DNA from 3 places in the Kineococcus rugosus genome. Region 3 is predicted to be linked to each of the others. Evidence: riboswitches for the same ligand, from Rfam matches in the RefSeq annotation. Region 3 holds a riboswitch; each other region holds the start of a gene.
The links. A riboswitch is a leader RNA that binds a small molecule or an ion and turns the genes downstream of it on or off. The one in region 3 is predicted to bind S-adenosylmethionine.
Positions count from the first base shown of each region.

Region 1: another riboswitch for S-adenosylmethionine. It lies ahead of ACRYM6_RS16860 (FAD/NAD(P)-binding protein); the one in region 3 lies ahead of ACRYM6_RS02630 (ABC transporter substrate-binding protein).
Region 2: another riboswitch for S-adenosylmethionine. It lies ahead of ACRYM6_RS16835 (aminotransferase class V-fold PLP-dependent enzyme); the one in region 3 lies ahead of ACRYM6_RS02630 (ABC transporter substrate-binding protein).

Region 1 is NZ_JBJLSJ010000030.1:41,499-50,142, forward strand. It holds gene ACRYM6_RS16845 (LLM class flavin-dependent oxidoreductase) at 1-72, shown strand, start outside; gene ACRYM6_RS16850 (NtaA/DmoA family FMN-dependent monooxygenase) at 85-1,413, shown strand; gene ACRYM6_RS16855 (ATP-grasp domain-containing protein) at 1,481-2,491, opposite strand; SAM riboswitch class I at 2,618-2,712, shown strand; gene ACRYM6_RS16860 (FAD/NAD(P)-binding protein) at 2,888-4,924, shown strand; gene ACRYM6_RS16865 (amino acid ABC transporter permease) at 4,921-5,886, shown strand; gene ACRYM6_RS16870 (amino acid ABC transporter ATP-binding protein) at 5,883-6,662, shown strand; gene ACRYM6_RS16875 (ABC transporter substrate-binding protein) at 6,748-7,719, shown strand; gene ACRYM6_RS16880 (methyltransferase domain-containing protein) at 7,786-8,379, opposite strand; gene ACRYM6_RS16885 (PLP-dependent cysteine synthase family protein) at 8,376-8,644, opposite strand, start outside.
Region 2 is NZ_JBJLSJ010000030.1:34,568-40,564, reverse strand. It holds gene ACRYM6_RS16845 (LLM class flavin-dependent oxidoreductase) at 1-38, opposite strand, end outside; gene ACRYM6_RS16840 (rhodanese-like domain-containing protein) at 584-955, opposite strand; gene ACRYM6_RS16835 (aminotransferase class V-fold PLP-dependent enzyme) at 1,026-2,378, opposite strand; SAM riboswitch class IV at 2,434-2,547, opposite strand; SAM riboswitch class I at 2,655-2,746, shown strand; gene ACRYM6_RS16830 (methylenetetrahydrofolate reductase) at 2,808-3,791, shown strand; gene metE (5-methyltetrahydropteroyltriglutamate--homocysteine S-methyltransferase) at 3,788-5,997, shown strand, end outside.
Region 3 is NZ_JBJLSJ010000003.1:113,943-122,586, forward strand. It holds gene proB (glutamate 5-kinase) at 1-493, opposite strand, end outside; gene obgE (GTPase ObgE) at 490-2,004, opposite strand; gene rpmA (50S ribosomal protein L27) at 2,146-2,400, opposite strand; gene rplU (50S ribosomal protein L21) at 2,407-2,718, opposite strand; partial or broken gene ACRYM6_RS02625 (Rne/Rng family ribonuclease) at 3,193-4,899, opposite strand; SAM riboswitch class I at 6,325-6,415, shown strand; gene ACRYM6_RS02630 (ABC transporter substrate-binding protein) at 6,638-8,014, shown strand; gene ACRYM6_RS02635 (carbohydrate ABC transporter permease) at 8,011-8,644, shown strand, end outside.

The DNA of each region.
Region 1 (8,644 bases), on a different contig from region 3:
CCGGTCGCCGGCGCGACGCTGCGCTCCACCCTGGGCCTGGCCCGACCCGTCAACCAGTTCGCCACGGCCTGAGGACGCCCCACGATGACCCACCCCACGACCGACCTGCGCTACCCCGACGCCGTCGTCCACTTCGGCGTGTTCTTCCAGGGCGTCAACCACAGCACGATCTGGTCGGACCCGCGCAGCGGTTCCCAGCTGCACCCCTCCACGTTCACCCAGCTGATCCAGACCGCCGAACGCGGCCTGTTCGACGCGTTCTTCCTGGGCGAGGGCCTGCGGTTGCGCGAGCAGCGCGGGAAGATCCACGACCTCGACATCGTGGGCCGCCCCGACGCGCTGACCGAGCTGGCGACGCTGGCGGGCCTCACGTCGCGCATCGGGCTGGTCGCGACGCAGAACACCACGTACAACGACCCCGCCGACCTCGCCCGCCGGCTGGCGTCGCTGGACGTGCTGTCCGGCGGACGTGCCGCGTGGAACGTCGTCACCACCGACAACGCCTGGACGGGCGCGAACTTCCGCCGCGGCGGGTACCTGGACCACGCCGACCGGTACGAGCGGGCCGAGCGGTTCGTGAACCTCGCCAAGGCCGTCTGGGACAGCTGGGACGGGACGGGTTTCACGCCGGTGACCTCCCGCGACCGGTTCTTCGACGTGGAGATCACCCCGACCGTCCCGCGCAGCCCGCAGCAGCACCCGGTCCTGTTCCAGGCGGGCGACTCCCCCGCGGGCCGCGACTTCGCGACCCGCACGGCCGACGTCATCTTCTCCCGGCACGGGACCCACCACGCCGACGCCCTGGAGTTCGCCGACGACATCCGCCGCCGCACGGTCGCCGCGGGCCGCCCCGAGGGCGACGTGCTGATCCTGCCCGGCACGCAGGTCGTCGTGGCCGACAACGAGGCCGAGGTCGAGGAGAAGGCCCGCTGGGTCCTGGAGCAGCAGGTCACCCCCGCGACCGCGCTGTCCCTGGTCGGGCAGGTGTGGGGCGAGGACCTGTCGGGCTACGACCCGGACGGCCCGCTGCCCGCGCACGACCCCGTCATCGAGGACATCGACGGCACCCGCGGCGCGCACCGCGCCGGCAGCAACGCCCGCGACCTCGCGCGGCAGTGGCGCGCGGTGGCCGAGGAGAACAAGTTCTCGCTGCGGGAACTGGTGCTGCACCACTCCTCCGAGCGCGGGTTCGCCGGGACGGCCTCCCAGCTCGCCGACGAGCTGACCTTCTGGGTCCGCTCGGGCGCCAGCGACGGGTTCAACATCACGCCGTACCTCGTGCCGTCCGGGCTGGACGACATCGTCGACCAGCTCGTGCCCGCCCTGCAGGACCGCGGGGCGTACCCGAGCGAGTACGTCGGCACGACGCTGCGCGAGCACCTGGGGCTGCGGCCGCCGCTGACGCGCCGCTGAGCCACCACGGACGTGCGGGCCCCCGGGACACCTTCCCGGGGGCCCGCACGCGGTGCGCGGCTCGCCGTCACCCCTGCCGGGCGGTCTCGTCCCGCAGCAGCTCGCCGAGGTACCGGGCGATCTCCCCAGGCCCCGAGCGCGGCGCGACGGCCTCCACGGCGGGGTTGTAGTTCGTGTTGGTGTTCACGTCGTACGTGACGGTGCGCCCGTCGGCGGTCTCGAGGAACTCGATGCCGGCGATCTCGATCCCCGCCTCGCGCAGCAGGTCCGCGTACCGCCTGATGAGCGGGGTGTCGGCCGTGACGTCCCCGCGCAGCGAGAACAGCCCCTGCGGGCCGTCCACGACGCACGCCTCGAGGGCCTGCCCCGAGGTCGGGACCTCGCACGCGTCGGCCGGGCACAGCTCGAAGCTTCCCGCCGAGGTGTCGACCCGCACCGCGTACACGAACTCCCCGCCGACGAACTCGGCGCGGGTGATGAACGGCTGCGCCGAGCGCAGGTACTCCTGCAGCAGGGTGATGCCGTCGGCCGGTTCCTCGAACTCCGGGGAGGCGACGTGCGCGTCGAACTCCTCGTGGGAGTCGAACCGGCGCACGCCCAGGCCCTTGCCGCCCTGGTTGTGCTTGGTGATGAACGGCACGTCGAGCTCCCGGGTCCGCCGCGACAGGTCGTCGCGGCCGAACACCGCGAGCGTGCGGGGCACGTCGAACCCGTGGCGGCGCAGCAGGGCGTGCTGGGCGACCTTGCTGACCTCCAGCTCCACGACCGGCGTGCCCCCCACGACGCGCCGCCCCCAGCCCTCCAGCCAGGCGAACACCGCGCGGGTGTACTCCTTGGTGCGCTCGTGGCCGCGGGTGTGCGCCGACGCGCTCAGCCGCGACCAGTACACGCCGGGCGCCGGTTCGGCGTCCAGGTCCAGGGAGCCGTCGGTCAGCAGCACCTCCTGGAACGGCACACCGGCGGTGCGGAACGCCGCCTCGAACGGCGGGAACCACTCGGGGTTCTCGTGGACGACGTGCACGCGCGGCTCGGTGCCGGTCGCGAAGGTCCAGCTGCGGGTGTCCTCGACGGTGGTCACGGGTTTCCTCCGGTGCTCGTGCGGGGCGTGCGACCAGGGTGCCACCCCGGCCCCGGGGCGCCGCCCGGAACCCCGGGGGACCGCGGGTGCTTGGTGTTCGGCCGGGTCGTGGGCTACTTTCGAGGTCGTCCATCCAGAGCGGCCGAGAGACCTGGCTCACCGACGTCGCAGCAACCCCCCGATCCGTCGGGCGAGGGTGCTTCCGCCAGGACCGATGGGAGTCGCAGCATGAGCGGTCGCACCGCACCGGGGAACCTCCTCGTCCGGCGCCGTCACGTCGACCTGGGACGGCTGAGCTCGGCGGTCTGTGCGGGGGTCTGACCCCCCGTCCGTCGCGGCGACGCCCGCGGACGTCCACTGCGCCGGTCCCCCGGTGCGGCCCCCCGGAGACCCCTCGTGCCTGGTACGACCCGCCCCACCCCCCGCTCCCTCGGCATCGTCGGTGCCGGTCCCCGCACGCTGGTCCTGCTGCAGCGCCTCGGCGCGCGGTGGACCGCAGCCGGTGACGAGCGCCCCCTGGACGTCCACGTGGTGGACCCCTTCGACTCCGGCGCCGGCCGCGTCTGGCGGGAGGCCCAGGACCCGCTGCTGTGGATGAACTCGCGGGCCGCCGACATCAGCGTGCTGCCCGACGCCTCCGTGACCGGGCTGACCGGGCCCGTCCAGCACGGTCCCGGCCTGGCGGAGTGGGTCACGCAGCACCGCGCCGACCTCGTGCTCGACGCGGCCGCCGCCGGGGACGACCTGCTGCGCGAGGAGGTCCTGCGCCACGAACCCGGGTCGTTCACCTCACGCCGGCTGGCCAGCCGCTACTTCGCCGACGCCTGGCACCGGACCCTGGCCGGGCTGCCCGCCGGGGTGCGGGTCCACCGCCACGCGCGGACGGTCCTCGACCTCACCGACGACCCCGCCGACGGCAGCCAGCACCTGCACCTGGCCGGGCTGGAGGGCACCCTGCGGGTCGACGCCGTGCTGCTGGTGCAGGGCCACCTCGACGTCCGGCCGGGGCCCCGCGAGCGCCGGGTCGAGGCGTTCGCCCGCACGCACGGGCTGGCCTACGTCCGTCCCGGCTACACCAGCGACCAGGACCTCGACGTGCTGCGGCCGGGCGTCGACGTCGTCGTGGTGGGCATGGGCCTGGCCTTCGTGGACCTGGTGGTGCGGCTGACCGAGGGGCGCGGAGGGCGGTTCACCGAGAACCCCGACGGGAGCCTGGAGTACCGGCGCAGCGGACGCGAACCGCGGCTGCACGTGGGGTCGCGGCGCGGGGTGCCGTACCGCGCGAAGATCGGGTACGCCACGCCCACCGACCTGGGGCTGCCGCGCTACTACTCGGCGCGGGCCGTCGAGGCCCAGCACGGCGACGCCCCCCTGGACCTGCGGGTCGACCTGTGGCCGCTGATCGCCAAGGAGCTGGCGGGCGCGCACTACCGCGAGCTGTTCCGCACCCACCCCGGTCGCACGGCGCTGGCGGCCGCGGAGTTCGACGCCCGCTTCTCCCGCGCCGCGTGGGGGTCGGCGGAGGTCGACGAACTGGTCGAGCGGGCCGTGCCGGACCCGGCCGACCGGTTCGACCCGGCCGACCTGGACCGCCCCCTCGACACCTGGTGGGGGACGTCCGGGGACGAGGTGCACGAGCGGGTCCTGCGCCACCTCGAGGACGACCGCGCCCGGCGCAGCGACCCGCGCCACTCCCCCGACGGCGCCGTCGTCGCCGCGCTGCTGTCCGCGTACGTGGTGACGGCCGGGTTGCACGCGGCGGGCCGGCTGAACGCCCGCTCGGCGGCGGTCGACGTGGACGGCTGGTGGCACGGGTTCTTCAGCTACGTGGCGAGCGGGCCGCCGCCGCAGCGGGTGCGGCAACTGTCGGCGCTGGCGCGGGCGGGGGTGCTGCGGTTCCTGGGGGCCGGGCTGAACGTCGTCGCCGACCCGGAGGCCGGCGCGTTCACCGCGACCTCCGACAGCGGCCCGCACGAGGTGCGGGCCGGGGCCCTGGTCGAGGCCCGGTTGCCCGTCCCGGACCTGGAGTGGACCTCCGACGTGCTGCTGACGCGGCTGCGCGAACGCGGTGAGGTCCGGGCCCACGAGATCTCCGACGGCGGGACCCGGCTGTCGAACGGCCGGCTCGTCGTGGACCCCCGAGGGCGGCTGGTCCGCGGGGACGGCTCACCCCACCCGCGGCGGTTCGCCACCGGCGCCTGGGTCTCCGGGGAGGGCGCGGCGCCCGCGTTCGCCCGGCCGGGCACCGACGCGGAGCTGTTCCGGCGGGCCGACCGGCTGGCCGGCGACCTCCTGCGGGCCGGGTCGTCCACGGTCCCGGCCGCCCGTGCCGACACCCCCGCCGACACCCCCGCCGACACCCCCGCCGACACCCCCGCCGACACCCCCGCCGACACCCCCGCCGTGTCCGACCTGCCGGGAGAACGACGATGAGCGGGACGACGCGCACCGGCCCCGCCCCCCGCACCGCACTGGTGGCCGGGGCACCCGCGGCCGCGGTGAAGGTCCTGCCCGCCCGGCACCCGTGGCGGTGGGTGGCGACCGCGGTGGTCGCCGTCCTGGCGGCGATGGCGGTCAACGCCCTCGTCACCAATCCCGCCTGGGAGTGGCCGACGGTCGCGGAGTTCTTGTTCTCCGCGACGATCCTGAAGTCGATGTGGCTGACGGTGAAGCTCACGATCGTCGGCACCGCGATCGGCTTGATCCTGGGAACCGTCCTGGCGCTCATGCGGATGGCGCACAACCCGCTGCTGAAGGCCGTCAGCTTCAGCTACATCAGCGTGTTCCGGTCGGTCCCGCTGATCCTGCAGCTGCTGTTCTGGTTCAACCTGGCGATCCTGTACGAGCGCATCGGCTTCGGCGTCCCCTTCGGTCCGCAGTTCTGGTCCTTCGGCACCCAGGACCTCATCGGGCCGCTCACCGCGGCGTTCCTCGGTCTCGGGCTGCACCAGGCCGCGTACTTCGCCGAGATCGTCCGCTCGGGGTTCCTGGCGATCGACCCGGGCCAGCGGGAAGCGGCGGCGGCGCTGGGGATCCCGCAGGGCCGGCAGTTCTGGAGGATTCAGCTCCCGCAGGCGCTGCGCATCATCGTCCCGACGACGGGCAACGAGATCATCGGCCTGCTCAAGGGGACCTCGGTCGTCTACGTCATGGCGCTGCCCGAGCTCTTCTACCAGGTCCAGGTCGTCTACTCCCGCACCGGCCGCGTGATCCCGCTCCTGCTGGTCGCGGCCGTCTGGTACTTCGTGCTGACCACCGTCCTGTCGACCGGGCAGTGGTTCGTGGAGCGGTACTACGGCCGGGGCAGCTCCCGCAGTCACGACGAGCTGCCGCTGGTGAAGGTTCTCCGCACCCTGCGCACCGCCCGCGCCCGTCGTCTTGAGGTCACCCGGTGAGCGCCCCCACCCTGGCCCGGCCGGTCGTCCGCCTCGAAGGCGTCCACAAGCGGTTCGGCGCTCTGGAGGTCCTGCGCGGGGTCGACCTGTCGGTCGCCGCCGGCACCGTCACCGTCGTGCTGGGGGCGTCCGGCTCGGGCAAGTCGACGCTGCTGCGCACCATCAACCACCTCGAGAAGGTCGACGCAGGCGTCGTCGAGGTCAACGGCGAGCTCATCGGCTACGAGCGGGCCGGGAAGCACCTGCGCGAGCTGCACGAGCGGAAGGTCCTGCGCCAGCGGTCGAACATCGGGTTCGTGTTCCAGCACTTCAACCTCTTCCCGCACCTGACGGTGCTGGAGAACGTCGTCGAGGCCCCCGTGTCGGCGCAGCGCCGCCGACGCCCCGAGGTCGAGGTGGAGGCCCGCGCCCTGCTGGAGCGGGTGGGCCTGGCCGACAAGGCCGGGGAGTACCCCCGCCGCCTGTCCGGCGGGCAGCAGCAGCGCGTCGCCATCGCCCGGGCGCTGGCCCTGAAACCGTCTCTGGTCCTGTTCGACGAACCGACCTCGGCGCTGGACCCCGAACTCGTCGGCGAGGTGCTGGACGTGATCCGGGACCTCGCCGCCTCCGGCACGACCATGGTGGTCGTCACGCACGAGATCGGTTTCGCCCGCGAGGTCGCCGACCGCGTGCTGTTCATGCACGAGGGCGTCGTCCTGGAGGAGGGCACCCCCACCCAGGTCTTCGACCACCCGCGGCACGAGCGCACCCGCTCGTTCCTCGCGAAGGTCCTCTGAACCACCGCACCCCCTGACGGTCCGGCGCTCCGCCGGACCGCGACGTCGGCCTGCCCCGGGCAGGCCCGAGCACGAGGAGAACCCCTTGATCAGCCGACGTACCTGGCTCCTGTCGCTGGCCGCCACCCCCCTGGTGGTGTCCGCGTGCGCGTCGGGCAGCGCCGACCCCGCGACGGCTCCCGCCGCCGGCAGCAGCAGCGGCTCGGGGGTCGACACCAGCCCCGAGCAGGGCGGACGCGTCACCGTCGACGCGGTGCCGGAGATCGCCGCGAAGGTGCCGCAGGCGATCCGGGACCGCGGGACGCTGGTCATCGGCACCACCGGCAACGGCAACCCGCCGCTGAGCTTCCGCGCCGACGACGACGAGACCGTCATCGGCATCGAACCCGACATCGCCCTGCTCGTCGCCGGTGTCCTGGGCCTGGAACCCGACATCCAGGCCACCAGCTGGGAGAACCTGTTCCTGTCGATGGACTCCGGGCAGTACGACGTGGGGTTCTCGAACATCACCGTCACCGAGGAGCGCAAGGAGAAGTACGACTTCGCGTCCTACCGCGTCGACACCCTGGCCTGGGAGGTCGCGAAGGACTCCGACATCACCGCGATCGCCGGCCCGGAGGACATCGCCGGCCTGACCGTCTCGGTCGGTTCGGGCACCAACCAGGAGAAGGTCCTGCTGGACTGGAACGCGCAGAACGAGGCGGCCGGGCGGGAGGAGGCGACCATCCAGTACTACCAGCAGGCCTCTGACACGTACCTGGCGCTCGCCTCCGGCCGCATCGAGGCCAACTTCGGGCCGAACCCGACGGCCGCGTACCACGCGCAGGTCTCCGGGGACACGAAGATCGTCGGCACCGTCCCCGGCGGCGGGACCATCCAGGCCGAGATCGCGGCGACGACGAAGAAGGACAACGGCCTCGTGCAGGCCCTGGCCGACGCGCTGAACCACCTCATCGGCAGCGGCGCGTACGCCGAGACCCTCGAACGCTGGAACCTGGCGAACGAGGCCGTGACGACGTCGGCGATCAACCCGCCCGGGTTGCCGAAGACCGACTGACCGCGGCAGCACGACGGCCCGCCCACCCCGCGACGGGGTGGGCGGGCCGTGGTGCGCGCGGGTGGGTCAGTCCGCGCGCCGCGCGAGGAGGTGCCAGTGGGTCACTCCGCCCACCTCGTCGACGACGTCCCCGCCCACGGGCAGCAGCTCGCACCCGCTGGCCAGCAGCGCCCCCTGCACGAGGTCGCGGTCCAGCCGCAGCAGGCCGGCCCGCGCGGGCGCACCGGCGGGGGCCAGCAGCGAGATCGCGCCCCCGGCGTGCACGGACGAGGTGAGCGCGGCGACGTCGGCGACGACCTGCGCCAGGGTGCCGCGCGCGGGCAGGACGTCGTGGCACAGGACGAGGTCGAAGGACCCCGAGCCCCCGGCGCGGTGGTGGGTGATCGCGGCGAGGGCGGCGATGTCGTCCAGGTCCGCGTCGACCGTGCGGACCCGGTGCGCGACACCGGCTCCCGCGGCGCGTTCCTGCGCGGCGGCCAGGGCCCGCCCGGAGGGGTCGAGGACGGTCACGTCGTGACCCAGCCGGGCCAGGTCGACGGCGTCGCGGCCGTCGCCCCCGCCCGCGTCGAGGACCCGCAGCGGCGCGGGCCCGAGCCCGGCCAGGACGGGGCCCACCACGTCGGTCACCAGGGCCCGGCGCGACCGGGTGCCGGTCCTCACGGGCCGTCCTCGGGGGTGCGCCCCTGGTCCAGCCGGGCCCGCCGGACCCAGCCGGCGACGCGGCCGTCGACCAGGACCCAGGCGGCGGGGAACTCCCCCAGCGCGGTCCACGCCTCGTCGGCGCCCTGACCGACGCCCACGTGCGGCAGCGGCGCGTCGGCGACCTCGCGCAGCGGGACGTGCGCGAGGTCGGGATCGTCGCGGACGAGGTGGCGCAGGCCCGCCAGGGTCGCGGCCCCCACGACGTCGCCCAGGGGGAGCGGGC
Region 2 (5,997 bases), on a different contig from region 3:
CCGTCGACCTCCAGGAACACGTGGAACGGGGTGGGCATGTCTGCTCCTGATCTGGGGGGAGGGGTCACGGGGTGGGGGTCGGGCGCGCCGTCCCCCACCGTCCCCGGCCGGTGGGCGCCGCACCGGGGAACCCTCGCGGCGGAAACCTCGCGAAGGCCCTTGCGGATCGGTGCGGGTGTGTCACAGTGAGGCACCCGAGAGCGGAGGTGCGAGGTGCGAGGACATCGAGTGTGGACGCGTTTGTGCGCTGCCGCAACCAGTTTCGGAGGCGCGGTCGTCGAGGGTCTGGCGCTGGCCGGGCACGGTCAGTGGGGGTTCCCCTGGTCCCCGGTCGACACCGAACCGGAACCGGGTCCCGGTGAACTGAGCTGGGCGGAGTTCGAGGCCGAGCTCCACGCGCTGCTGTCCGGGGACGTCCGCGGTGCCGGCGGTGGTCCCCGCCCCGACAGCGAGCCCGTGCCCTGAGGCCCGGCCCGCCACGCGGCGGGCGCCGGCGCCCCGCCGGGGGTGGTGGATCGTGCACCGTCGGCGCGCCCGGTGCGGGGTGGGTGCGGGGTCGCGGTGCTCCGCGGTGCTCGTCACCTCAGGCCTGCGCGGGTTCCCCGGGCGCCAGCCCGGCGGCCTTCCAGGCGGGGAAGCCCCCGTCGACCTGCACGACGTTCGTGAACCCCGCGGCGAGCAGCTCGGCGGCGACCGGGCCCGACCCGGCCGTCGAACCGCAGATCACGACGATCTCCTGGTCCAGTCCGGTCAGCTGTGGCAGGGCCCCGGGGCCACCGACGGTGAACGCCGGCCCGACGTCGGTCGTGGCGACGACGACGGCCTGCGGCAGTCCGCCGTGGGCCGCGCGCCCGGCGTCGCTGCGGACGTCGACGAGCAGCGCGCCACCGGCGACGGCCCGCCCGGCGGTCAGCGCGTCCACCGAGGGGGCTGCGGGCGAGGGGGTCGGGCTCATGTCACTCCTGGGGTGTGGGTCACGGGACGTCCACGCGGTCGCGTGAGCGGGGTTCGGCCGCGCGGGCGGGTCAGCGCGGTTCGGGCACCGGGCCGAGGAAGGTCTCGGGAGCCGGCCGGGCGTCCGTCAGGGGACCCCAGTGGCCGTCCACGACGCCGTACTGCAGTTCCGGCCCGGTGGTCAGGAAGCGCCCGACCGCCGCGACGAGCCGGTCCACGTCGTCCGAGCTCGTCCCCACCCCGGTCGAGGCGCGCAGCCCGCCCTCGACCAGGCCCAGGGAGTCCGCGAACCGGTGCGCGCAGAACCGGCCGTCGCGCACGCCGATGCCGTGCTCGGCCGACAGGTACGCGGCGACCTCCGAGACCGGGCGACCCGGGACCGTGAAGGTCACGACCCCCACGGCGTCGGCCGGGTGCGGTCGCACCACCTCGACGCCCTCCAGCGCGCCCAGGCCCTCCACGAGCCGGTCGCGCAGCGCGGCCTCGTGGGACTCCAGGGCCGCGGTGGGCAGGGCCGCCAGCGTCGCGCACGCCTGGGCCAGCGCCACCGCGCCGACGACGTTGGGCGAGCCCGCCTCGTGCCGGTCCGGGCCGTCCGCCCAGCGCACCGCGTCGTGGCTCACGTCGAGGGTGGCGCCGCCCCCGGCCAGGTAGGGCTCGGCGGCGTCCAGCCAGTCGCGGCGGCCCACCAGGGCGCCGGCCCCGAAGGGGGCGTACAGCTTGTGGCCGGACAGGGCGATCCAGTCCAGGTCGTCGGCGGGGTCGTCGGCGGCGAGGCTGACCCGGCGGTGCGGCAGCAGCTGGGCGCCGTCGACGGCGATGCGGGCACCGGCGGCGTGCGCGGCCCGCGCCAGCCGGCGCAGCGGCAGCACCTCGCCGGTCACGTTGGAGGCCCCCGCGACGGCCAGCAGCGCGTACCGCCCGGTGGCCAGCTCGGCCTCCAGCAGGCTCGCGGTCTCCTCCGCGTCGGACCCGCCGCGGACCACCGTGGTGCGCGCCGAGCGCTGCCAGGACAGCAGGTTCGCGTGGTGCTCGACGTCGGCGACCAGCACCCGGGCCCCGTCCGGGACGGCCCGGGCCAGCAGGTCGAGGGCGTCGGTGGTGCTGCGCGTGAACACCACCAGGTCGTCCCCGCGGGCCCCGAGGAACCCCGCCACCTGGGCCCGGGCCTGCTCGAACAGCGCGGTCGAGACGCGGGACAGGTACCCGGCCCCGCGGTGCACGCTGGCGTAGTGCGGCAGCACCTGCGCGACGCGGGCGGCCACGACGGCCAGGGCCGGGGCGCTGGCCGCGTTGTCCAGGTTGACGTAGGTGGCCCGGCCCCCGGTGGCCAGCGGCACGACGGTGTCGGCGCCGACGACGGGCAGCAGGGGAGCGAGGGCGGGACGGGAGGGGCGGCTGGGGCTCAGGGTGCTCGTCGTCACGCGAGGTCTCCTCGGGGAGTGGACCCTGCCGGGAGGACCGGGGCCCGCCCGGCGAGGTCCGCGCTTGCCGGAACCACCTCGGAACCGGCCAGGTCGTCACCCGGGGCACCCCACCGCGGAGGAGGGTTGCCGGCCAGCGAGCCGGGGCTTGTCGCTGGCGCTCATGACCTGGGGCGAGATTGCCACGGGCGACCGGCCGGAATCAAGGTCGGCGTGTCGCGGGCCGTTCGGGGGAACCCCTTGTGGCCGGCGTCGGCGCCGGTCTACATTCGAAGCACACCATCCAGAGCGGCCGAGAGTCCTGGCTCGACGACGCCGCAGCAACCCCCCGAGCCCGGGCGAGGGTGCTAACGCCAGGCCGATGGAGTTCGTGATGCGCACCACCGATGTCGCCACCCCCTACCCGGTTCCCGGCCGGGGAACCGCGCGATGACGCTCGCGCCTCTCGTCGCCGGTGCGACGGGGCGGCCCACGCTCAGTTTCGAACTCTTCCCGCCCCGGTCCGACGGTGGCCGGGAAACCCTGTGGCGCAAGCTGTCCGACCTGCTCGCGGCGAACCCCGACTTCGTGTCGGTGACGTTCGGGGCGGCCGGGGCGACGCGGGGGCCCAGCCGGGACCTGCTGTGCCACGTCCTGCGCACCACGGCCGTCCCGGCCATGGCGCACCTGACCTGCGTGGGGTCCTCCCGCCGGGAGGTCGTGGAACTGGCCGGGGAGTTCTTCGACGCCGGCGTGCGCAACGTCCTCGCCCTGCGCGGCGACCCGCCGGCCGGCGCCGCGGACTGGGCCCCGCACCCCGACGGGGTCGCCACGGCCCGCGACCTGGTGGAACTCCTCCAGGTCGCCGACCGGCGCCGGCTGGCCCTGCGGGGAGGGTCGCGCCCCCTCGACGAGGGTGAGCTCACCCTGGCCGTCGCCGCGTTCCCGCGGGGCCGCGACGAGCACGAGCTCGCCGTCCTGCGGGCCAAGCAGGACGCCGGTGCCCGGTTCGCGATCTGCCAGGTCACGTTCTCGGCCGACGAGTACGCCGCGTTCGTCCACCGCGCCCGGGCCGCCGGGATCACCATCCCCCTGCTGCCCGGCCTCGCCGTCTCCGACGACGCCCGCCGGCTGCAGCGGATCGGTGAGCTCACCGGGGTCCCGGCCCCCCGCGCCCTGCTCGCCGCCCTGGACGACGAGGACCCCCGGGCCCGCCGCCGCGCGGCCACGGCGTTCACCTCCGGCCTGGCGCACGGGCTGCTCGCCGCCGGTGCCCCCGGCCTGCACCTGTACACGTTCAACGCGGCCGCGCCCGCGCTGGACCTCCTCGACCACCTCGACCTGACCCGACCCGCGACCCGACCCGCGACCCGACCCGCCGACCCCACTCCGGCCGCCCCGGCGGCCGCCGCTGCAGGAGGACCCACCCGATGAGCGACACGACCCCCACCGGGACGCCCGCGTGGACCGCGACGATCCTGGGGTACCCCCGGATCGGCCCCGACCGCGAGACCAAGAAGGCCCTCGAGGCGCTGTGGTCCGGCAAGGCCGACCTGGCCACCACCGAGGCCGCGCTCGCCGCCGTCCGGGCCGCCACCGTCCGCCGCCTCAACCGCCTGGGCCTGCCCGCCCACGACGCGTCCATCCCGTCGTCGTTCTCCGCCTACGACCAGGTCCTCGACGCGGCCGTGGCCGTCGGCGCGGTGCCCGAGCGGTTCGCCGACCTCGTCGGGGAGGACGGCAGGGTCGACCTCGCCGGGTACTCCACCATCGCCCGCGGCCGCGGGGCGCAGGCGCCGCTGGAGATGACGAAGTGGTTCGACACGAACTACCACTACCTCGTCCCCGAGATCGGCCCCGGCACCCGCTTCCGGCACGCCGACGACCGCGGCGTGCGCGAGTTCGCCGAGGCCCTGGCCGACGGTTTCCTCACCCGGCCCGTCGTCGTGGGCCCGGTGACGTTCCTGCTGCTGGCGAAGGCCGCCGACGGCAGCCCCGAGGGGTTCGCGCCGATCTCCCGCCTCGACGACCTGCTGGGCGCCTACGAGGACCTCCTGAGCGCCTACGCCGCCGCGGGCGCCGAGTGGGTGCAGCTCGACGAGCCCGGCCTGGTCAGCGACTCCGCGACCGCCGGCGTCGACGGGCTCACCGACCTCGTGCGGGCCGCCTACGACCGCCTCGGCGCGCTCGCGGGCCGGCCGCGGCTGCTCGTCGCCACCCCCTACGGCGACGCGGGCGACCACCTCGCCGCCCTGGCCGCCGTCGACGGGCTGGCCCTGGACCTGGTGAAGGGTGCCGTCCCGGCCGACCGCTCGGTCCTGGCCGGCAAGACGGTCGTCGGCGGCGTCGTCGACGGTCACAACATCTGGCGCCGCGACCTCGTGCGGGCCCTCGCCGCCCTGCGCGAGCTGGAGGGCCACGCCGGGCACGTCGTGGCCGGGACCTCCACCTCGCTGCTGCACGTCCCGCACGACGTCGCCCGCGAGACGGCGCTGGACGAGCGGCTGCGCGGCTGGCTCTCCTTCGCCGACCAGAAGGTCGGCGAGGTCGTCCTGCTGGGCCGGGCGCTCGGCGACGCGGCCGCCGTCGAAGCCGAGCTGGCCGCCTCGGCCGCGGCGCTGGCCGACCGGCTCACCGCCCCCGGCGTCGTGCGCCCGCAGGTGCGCGAGCGCCTCGCGGCCCTGACCCCGGACGCCTTCGGCCGCAGCGACTACGCCGTCCGGCGCGCCGCGCAGGACGAGGCCCTGGACCTGCCGGCGCTGCCGACGACCACCATCGGCTCGTTCCCGCAGACCACCGAGATCCGCAGGGCCCGCGCGGCGTGGTCGCGCGGCGAGCTCGCCGAGGCCGCCTACGAGGAGTTCCTGCGCGCCGAGATCGACCGCGTCGTGCAGCTGCAGGAGGAGCTCGGCCTGGACGTCCTCGTCCACGGCGAACCCGAGCGCAACGACATGGTCCAGTACTTCGCCGAGCACCTCGACGGTTTCGCCGTCACGCAGCACGGCTGGGTGCAGTCCTACGGCTCGCGCGGCGTCCGCCCGCCGATCCTGTGGGGCGACGTGACGCGCCCGGCGCCGATCACGGTCCCGTGGAGCACCTACACCGCGAGCCGGACGACCCGGCCCGTCAAGGGGATGCTCACCGGCCCGGTGACGATCCTGGCGTGGTCGTTCGTCCGCGACGATCAGCCGCTGGGCGACACCGCGAACCAGGTGGCCCTCGCCCTGCGCGACGAGGTCGCCGACCTGGAGGCGGCGGGCATCGGCATCGTGCAGGTCGACGAACCCGCGCTGCGCGAGCTGCTGCCGCTGAAGACCGCGGACCAGGCGGCCTACCTCGACTGGTCGGTCGCCTCGTTCCGCCTCGCCACCGCCGGTGCGGCCGACGCCACCCAGATCCACACCCACCTGTGCTACTCGGAGTTCGGGGAGGTCATCGAGGCGATCGACGGCCTCGACGCCGACGTCACCAGCATCGAGGCCGCGCGCTCGCGCATGGAGGTCCTCACCGACATCGCCGCCGCCGGGTTCGCCCGCGGCATCGGGCCGGGCGTGTACGACATCCACTCCCCGCGCGTGCCGTCCGCGGAGGAGGTCGTCGGCCTGCTGCGCGCCGCCGTCGCGTCCGTCCCGGCGCGGCA
Region 3 (8,644 bases):
CCAGCCGGTCGTTGTCCCCGAAGCGGATCTCGTGGGTCGCCACGGTGTCGTTCTCGTTGACGACCGGCACGACGCCCAGGCTCAGCAGCCGCTCCAGCGTGCGCTGGGCGTTGCCGTAGTGGGTGCGCCGCACGACGTCCTCGGCCGTCAGCAGCACCTGCCCCACCGTCAGGCCCGCGTGCGCGAACGCGCGCGCGTACTCGGCCAGCAGCAGCCCCTGCCCCACGCTGGCGGCGGCCTGCTGGCTGGCCAGGTCCCGGGGCCGCTTGGGCAGGCCCAGCGGCGCCAGACCGGCCGCGATGGCCCCGGAGGAGACCAGGACGACGTCCGCACCGCCGGTGCGGCGGCGGGCCAGGACGTCCACCAGCGCGTCCAGGCGCGCGGCGTCCAGCCCGCCGGCCGCGGTGGTCAGCGACGACGACCCGACCTTGACGACGACGCGGCGCGCCCGCGCGAGGTCCTCGCGCCGCGCGACGGGGGACGTGCCGGTCATTCGCTCTCGTCGTCCGCGGTCCAGTGCCCGGCCAGGCGCTCGGCCTCCAGCTCCCCGCGCGCGGCGGCCTTGGCCGCCCGGCGCTCGCGCTCCTGCCGGCGCTTGACCTCGCGGGTGGGCCGGGAGTGGTCCTCCAGGCGCAGGTCCGAGCCGCGCTGGCCCAGGACCTCGGCGCCGGCGACCATCGTCGGCTCCCAGTCGAAGACGACGGCGTTCGCGTCGTCGCCGATGACGACCTCCGCGCCGGGGGTGGCCCCGGCCTTGAAGAGCTCGTCCTCCACGCCCAGCCGGGCGAGCCGGTCGGCGAGGTAGCCGACGGCCTCGTCGTTGGTGAAGTCGGTCTGCCGCACCCAGCGGCGGGGCTTCTCGCCGCGCACGCGGAACCGCACCTGGTCGTCGCCGTACTCCTCGCGCGTGACGCGGAAGCCGGACTCGTCGACGGCGGGCGGGTTCAGGACGATGCGCTGCGGCACCGCGGCCGGTTCGGCCGCGCGGGAGGCGGCGACGAGCTCGGCCATCGCGAACGACAGCTCCCGCAGGCCGGTGCGCGCGACGGCGGAGACGACGAACACGGGGTCGCCGCGCTTCTCGAGGTCCTCGCGGACGATGTCGGCCATGTCCCGCGCGTCGGGCACGTCGGCCTTGTTGATGACGATGATGCGCGGGCGGTCCTGCAGCGGGACGGTCCCGTCGTCGACGGTGTAGGCCGCGAGCTCCTTCTCGATGGCCTCCAGGTCGGAGACCGGGTCGCGGTCGGACTCCAGGTTCGCGCCGTCCAGGACGTGCACCAGGGCGACGCAGCGCTCGACGTGGCGCAGGAAGTCCAGCCCCAGCCCGCGGCCCTCGCTGGCGCCGGGGATGAGCCCGGGCACGTCGGCGACGGTGAACCGCGTCGAGCCGGCCTCCACGACCCCGAGGTTCGGCACCAGGGTGGTGAAGGGGTAGTCGGCGATCTTGGGCCGGGCCGCGGACAGCGCCGCGACCAGGCTGGACTTGCCGGCGCTGGGGAAGCCCACCAGCGCGATGTCGGCGAGGGTCTTCAGCTCGAGGGTGACGTCGACGACCTCACCGGGCTCGCCGAGGAGGGCGAACCCGGGGGCCTTGCGCTTGGTGGTGGCCAGCGCCGCGTTCCCGAGGCCGCCGCGGCCGCCGGGGGCGACCACGTACCGCGTCCCGGCACCGACCATGTCGGCGAGCAGGTCGCCCTTGGCGGAGCGGACGATCGTGCCGTCGGGCACGCCGATGACCAGGTCCTCGCCCTCACCGCCGTTGCGGTGGTCACCCATGCCGAAGCGGCCGTCGGGCGCGCTGCGGTGCGGCCGGCGGTGCAGGTCGAGCAGGGTCGTGACCTGGGGGTCGACCTCGAGGACCACGTCGCCGCCGCGGCCGCCGTTGCCGCCGTCGGGCCCGCCGAGCGGCTTGAACTTCTCGCGGTGCACCGAAGCGCAGCCGTTGCCGCCGTCACCTCCGGACGCGTGCAGGACGACACGGTCGACGAAGTGGGTCGACATCTCTCTCAGGACTCCTCGGCGGTGATCGTGCGGTGGAACCCAGCAAGATCACCGATTGCGGGGCAGGTCGAGGGGTGGAACGGACGAGGGGCGGACCGGATCAGATCCGGTCCGCCCCTCGTGTTCACGACTGGTGCGTCGTCACTCGCCTGCGACGATGTTGACGACCTTGCGACCACGACGGGTGCCGAACTCGACGGCGCCCGGGATCAGCGCGAACAGCGTGTCGTCGCCGCCGCGGCCCACACCCGCACCGGGGTGGAAGTGGGTGCCGCGCTGACGGACGAGGATCTCGCCCGCGCTGACGACCTGACCGCCGAAGCGCTTCACACCGAGGCGCTGAGCGGCGGAGTCACGACCGTTGCGCGAGGAGCTCGCGCCCTTCTTGTGTGCCATCTGACGTCACGCCCCGATGCTGGTGATCTTGACGCGGGTGAGCTTCGCGCGGTGACCCTGACGCTTGCGGTACCCGGTCTTGTTCTTGTACTTGAGGATGGTGATCTTGGGGCCCTTGGCCTCCTCGACCACCTCGGCGACGACCTTCACACCCGCGAGCGCCGAAGCGTCGTGGGTGACGGTCTCACCGTCGACGAGGAGGAGGGGCTGCAGCTGCAGCGTCTCCCCGCTGGCCACGGGGACCCGGTCGATGGTCAGCACGTCGCCGACCGCGACCTTCTCCTGCCGGCCGCCGGCGCGGACGATGGCGTACACCACAACGAACCCGTTTCTCTCGTCAACAACTGGAACGCCACCGAGCTGCGGATGCAGCTGGAGGCTCGCGCACGACGGCGCACCAAGGGGTAAGCGTACGGAAGGACGACCCCCGGGGTCAAAACGACGCGCTCACCCCTCCACCGCGGAGGGCTCGGCCGCGCCGGTCCCCCGTTCGGCGGCCTCGCGCTCGCGCCGGCCGGCCGCCGCGACCGCCGCGATGGCCGCCAGCACCGCGGCGTCCTTCCCGGGCTCGGACGGCTCCTGGGCGGGCTCCGCGCCGTTCTCCGGCGTCGCCGGGGCCTCCTCGGCCGCCGCGCGGTCGCGACCGCGCCCGCGCCGGCTGCGGGACTTGCCCGACCCGCCGCCCGACCCGTTCGCCGAGCCGCCGCCCGACCCTCCCGACCCGCCCCCGGAGCCGTTCTGCTGGGCCGGGGACGGCTGCGGCGCCGGGTTGGCGTCCGCGGCCGCGTCGAGCTCCTCGAGCACGGCCGCCAGGCCCTGCCCGGTGCGCTTGCGCGTCATCTGCACCAGGCCCAGGGAGGTGACCTCGGCGACCTGGTGCTTGGTCCGGTCCCGGCCCAGGCACTCCACGAGCCGGCGCAGGACCAGGTCGCGGTTGGACTCCAGGACCATGTCGATGAAGTCGATCACGATGATCCCGCCGATGTCCCGCAGCCGCAGCTGCCGCACGATCTCCTCGGCGGCCTCCAGGTTGTTGCGGGTGACCGTCTCCTCCAGGGTGCCGCCGGCACCGGTGAACTTGCCGGTGTTCACGTCGATGACGTGCATCGCCTCGGTCGGGTCGATGACCAGCGACCCGCCCGAGGGCAGCCACACCTTCCGGCCCAGGGCCTTGGCGAGCTGCTCGTCGACGCGGTGGCTCTCGAAGACGTCCCGGCCGTCGTGCTCGGCGTCCTCCCAGCGCTCCAGCCGGTCGGCGAGGTCGGGGGCGACGTCGGAGACGTACCCGTGGACGGCGTCCCACGCCTGGTCCCCGGAGACCACGACCCGGCTGAAGTCCTCGTTGAAGACGTCGCGCACCACCCGGACGGTGAGGTCCGGCTCGCCGTGCAGCAGCAGGGGGGCGTTCTTGCTCTGCGACTTGGCCTGGATGGACTCCCAGGTCGCCTGCAGCCGCTGGACGTCGGCGCGCAGCTCCTCCTCGGAGACGCCCTCGGCGGCCGTGCGGACGATGACGCCCGCGCCCGCGGGCACGACCTCCTTGAGGACCTTCTTCAGCCGCGCGCGCTCGGTGTCGGGCAGCTTGCGGGAGATGCCCGTCATCGACCCCCGCGGCACGTACACGAGGTAGCGGCCCGGCAGCGAGACCTGGCTGGTCAGCCGGGCGCCCTTGTGCCCCACGGGGTCCTTGGTGACCTGCACGAGCACGGGGTCGCCGGACTTCAGCGCGGCCTCGATGCGCCGCGGCTGCCCCTCGAGCCCGGCGGCGTCCCAGTTGACCTCGCCGGCGTACAGGACGGCGTTGCGCCCCTTGCCCACGTCGACGAACGCGGCCTCCATGCTCGGCAGCACGTTCTGCACGCGGCCGAGGTAGACGTTGCCGACCATCGTCGTCTGGGTCTGCTTGGCGCCGTAGTGCTCGACGAGGATCCCGTCCTCCAGGACGCCGATCTGGGTCGTGTCGGCCCGCTGGCGCACGACCATGACGCGCTCGACCGACTCGCGCCGGGCCAGGAACTCGGCCTCGGTGAGGATGGCGCGCTTGCGGCCGGCCTCCCGGCCCTCCCGGCGGCGCTGCTTCTTCGCCTCCAGGCGGGTGGAGCCGCGCAGCGCGGTGATCTCGTCCTCGCCGGTCCCGCGGGGGCGGCGCGGTTCGCGCACCCGGGTCACGGTGTTCGGCGGATCGTCGGTGGAGGCCTCCTCGACCTCGCCGGACCCGCCGCGGCGGCGGCGGCGGCGACGGCGGCGCGAGGAGCCGGAGGACTCCTCGGCGTCGTCGGCCTCCTCGCCCCCGTCGTCGGTGCCCTCGTCGTCGGCGTCGTCGCGCGGCCCGGCGTCCTCGCCGGAGTCGTCCCGGACCTCGTCGTCGGCGTCGTCGCCGTCCTCGGCGTCCCGGCCCCGGCTGCGCCGGCCCCGTCCGCCGCGGCGGCGACGGCGGCGCGGGCCGCCGTCCTCCTCGCGGGCGTCGTCCTCGGTGGTGTCGTCCTCGCCCTGGTCCTCCGCCTCGAGGTCGGTCGGGTCGACGTCGTCCAGGCCCTCCGGGCCGAACTCCTCGCGCTCGTCCTCGCGCTCGTCCGCGGGCCCGCTCTGGGCGGGCGGCGGGCCGGCCGGGGCCGAGGCGCGGCGACGGCGGGTGGGCGTCTCGGCGGCGGGCGCCTGGAAGAACAGGGCCGTGGCGCGGGCGGCGGCGTCGGAGAAGGACTCCTCGACGGGCTCGGCCGCCGGCGCGCGGCGGCGGCCGCGGCGGGCCAGCCCGGCGGCGCGGACCAGCACCGGGTCGTCCATGAGGTCGGTGGCGTCGGCTGGCGCGGGGTCAGCGGCGGGCTGGACGGTGGGCTCGGCGGCGGGCTCGGTGGTGGGCTCGGCGACGGGCTCGGTGGGCGCCTCGACCGGGGCCTCCTCGACGGGGGCGTCTTCGGCGGCGGCCTGCGCCACCGCGTCCGCCGGCGCGGGCTCGCCCGCTCCCGGCACCTCGGCGGCCGGCTCGGCCACGGGCTCGGCGGCAGACCCGGTCACGGGCTCGACGACCGGCTCGACGACGGGCTCGGCCACCTCGGCGGCGGGCGCGGCGACCTTGCGGGCGCGGCGGCGGCGGGGCGGAGCGACCGGCTCGGCCACCTCGGCCACGGGCTCGGCCACCTCGGCGGCGGGTTCCGGCGCGGCCTGCGGGGCGGGTGCCACCTCCTCGAGGGCCGGGGCCGGCTCGGGCGTGGTCACCGTGCGGGTCGCGCGGCGGGTCCGGCGCCGCGGCGCGACGACCGGCTCGGGCTCCACCGCGACCGGCTCGGCGACCGGCTCGGCGACCGGCTCGGCGACCGGCTCGGCGACCGGCTCGGCGACCGGCTCGGGCTCCACGGCGACCGGCTCGACGGCGGGCTCGGGCTCGGTGGGCGCCGCGACGGGCGCGGGCTCGGCGACCGGCTCGACGCGGGTGGGCGGGCCGGCGGGGCGGCTGGCGGCGCGGCGGCGGCGCGGCCGCGTCGTCGCGCCGGTCGTCGTGCCGTCGTTCTCGGGGGTCTCTTCGGGTGTCGTCGTCACGGGGTGCTCCGCATCGCCCGCAGCGTCCGCTCCACCGGTGAACCCCGCGGACGCTCGGGCGTCCTGGTCGGAATCGCCGGGCGGGTCGTCCCACGCCCGACGGAAGTCCTCGGTGCACCGGAGAGGTCGCGCGACGCGTGCTCCCCCCGGAGCCACCGTCGTCGTCGTCCGGTGAACGGGCCGGGGCGCCTGCGAGGTCCTTCCACCAGACCGCGGCGCTGCCCGGGACCCGCGCGCTGGGCGGCGGTCTCGACGGCGGACCGTGCGCCCGGTGTCGGGGAACGCTCGGCCTCGCCCAGTGTCGCACAGCCCCACCGAGGTGACCCTGCGCACTCGCCGCGGGCGTTCCATCGCCAGCGGCACCCCTCGTCCGCTACATTCGGATCAACACCATCCAGAGTGGCCGAGAGACCTGGCTCGTTGACGCCACAGCAACCACCGCGCGAGCGGCAGGTGCTCCCGCCAGGGGCGATGGAGGACTCGCAGTGGACAGCTGTACCCAGCTCACCCGGCGCTACCACGTCGACCTCGCGCGCACGGCCTCGATGGCCTGTCACCGCGGCGGGTCGATGCGCCCGGGGACGTCGCGCGCGGCCTGACCGGCCCGCGCCACCTCCCCCGAGTCCTCGAGCGAGCGCGCCGCCTCCTGCGCGCACCCCCCGACGGACGTCGCACGTCCGCCTACCCCCGGAGCACACCCATGTCCGCGCCCCGCCGCACCCCCCCGCCCACGAGCACCCAGCGCCTGCTCGCCTCGCGCCGCCGCGTCCTGTCCGGCGCCCTCGGCGTCAGCGCCCTGGCCGCCACCGGTTCCCTCGCCGCCTGCGGGGAGGGTTCCGCCGGAGCGGGCCTGGCCGCCGGGGAGGCGGTCGACCTGCGGGGCAAGACGCTCAAGCTGATGGTCAACCAGCCGCACGTGCTGGCCTTCACCGACCTGCTGGGCAAGAAGTTCGCCGAGGAGTTCGGCGGCGAGCTGCAGGTCACCGCGATCCCCTACGACCAGCTGACGAGCAAGCAGATCCTGGACGTCCAGGGCGGCGACGGCGAGTTCGACGTCTTCGACTACTTCTACTTCGGCCTCGGCGAGCTGGTCGCGGCCGACGCGCTGGTGGACCTGACCGACTGGATCGGCGCGAACACCGACATCGCCACCGACGACTTCCTGCCGTCGATCTACGACCCGTACACGCTGCTCGACGGCAAGCGCTACGGCCTGCCCTTCGACGGCGACACGCACGTCCTCTACTACAACGCCGAGGTCTTCGACCGGTACGGCGTGCAGCCGCCCACGACGTGGGACGAGTACGACGCGGCCGCGGCGAAGATCACGCAGGACTCCGGCGGCAGCGTCTACGGGGCGATCGTCGAGGCCCAGCAGGTGCCGATGATCCTGGGCTGCTCCTTCATCAACCGCCTCGCCGGCTACGGCGGGACGCTGGTGGACGGCGACGGGAAGCCCGCGTTCGCCGGCGAGGAGGGGCTGGCGGCCCTGCAGCACCTCATCGACGTCTCCCCGCACGCGCTGCCGACCCCGCTGCAGACCGGCTTCGACCAGGCCAACTCCGCCTTCCTGGCCGGTCAGGGCGCCATGCTCGACACCTGGACCGACCTCGGCCTGAAGGCCCAGGACCCGGCCAGCTCCAAGATCGTCGACAAGTGGGGCGTCGTGACGCTGCCGGTCGGGGGGGAGAACACGACGCCGCGCACGGCGCTGGACGCCGGTTTCGGCCTGGGTGTCTCCTCGGCGGGCAAGCAGCAGGACGTCGCCGCCGCCTTCGTGAAGTGGGCGACGAACGAGGAGAACAACTTCCTGCTCGCCTCCACGGCCGGCTCGGGCATCGACCCGGCCCGCAAGACGGTGCTGGACTCCGCCGAGTACGCGGCGGCGGCGGGGAAGGCGACCGACGTCATCCGCGAGGGCCTGGACGGCGACCCGCTGGCGTGGCCGTCGCAGCAGGGCTCCCCCAAGGCCCTGCAGGACCTCGTGGACCAGCTCGCGCTGGCGATCCAGGGCGAGACCGAGCCGCAGGCCGCGCTGGACCGGGCCGCGGAGAACTGGGAGAGGGCCCTCGGATGACCCAGCTCCTCGACGACCGGGGGACGCTGCCGCGCCAGCGCGGCCGCGGCGCGGCGCGGCGGGCGGTCCCGGGGCGGCACCGCCCCGGGCACGTCTCGACGTGGCTGGCGGCACCGAGCCTGGCCGGGCTGGCGCTGATGCTCGTCTACCCCACGCTGTTCGTCGTGGCGCTGGCGGTCACCAAGTCCTCCCTGGCCCGGCCGCTGCAGCGCTTCACCGGCACCGACAACCTCGTGGAGGCGTGGGAGTCCCTCGCCTTCGCCGGGTCACTGGTCCGCTCGGTCGTGTTCGCCGTCGTCGCGGCCCTGGCGGCGACGGCCCTGGGCGTGCTCCTGGCGCTGCTGCTGCACGCCCGGGGCACCCGCTTCGGGGTCGTCGGGACGATCCTGCTGCTCCCGCTGGTCACCCCGCCCGTCATGGTCGGGGTGGCGTGGAAGCTCATGCTCGCCCCGGTGGGCGGGGCGTTCGGCGGGTTGTTCTCCGTCCTCGGCTTCCCGGGGGCCAACCCGCTGGGTGACGGCGTGGGGGCCTTCTCCGCGCTGGTCGTCATGCACGTGTGGCAGTGGACGCCGCTGGTGACGCTGCTGGTGTTCGCCGCGCTGCTGGGGGTCCCCGAGGAGCTGCGCGAGG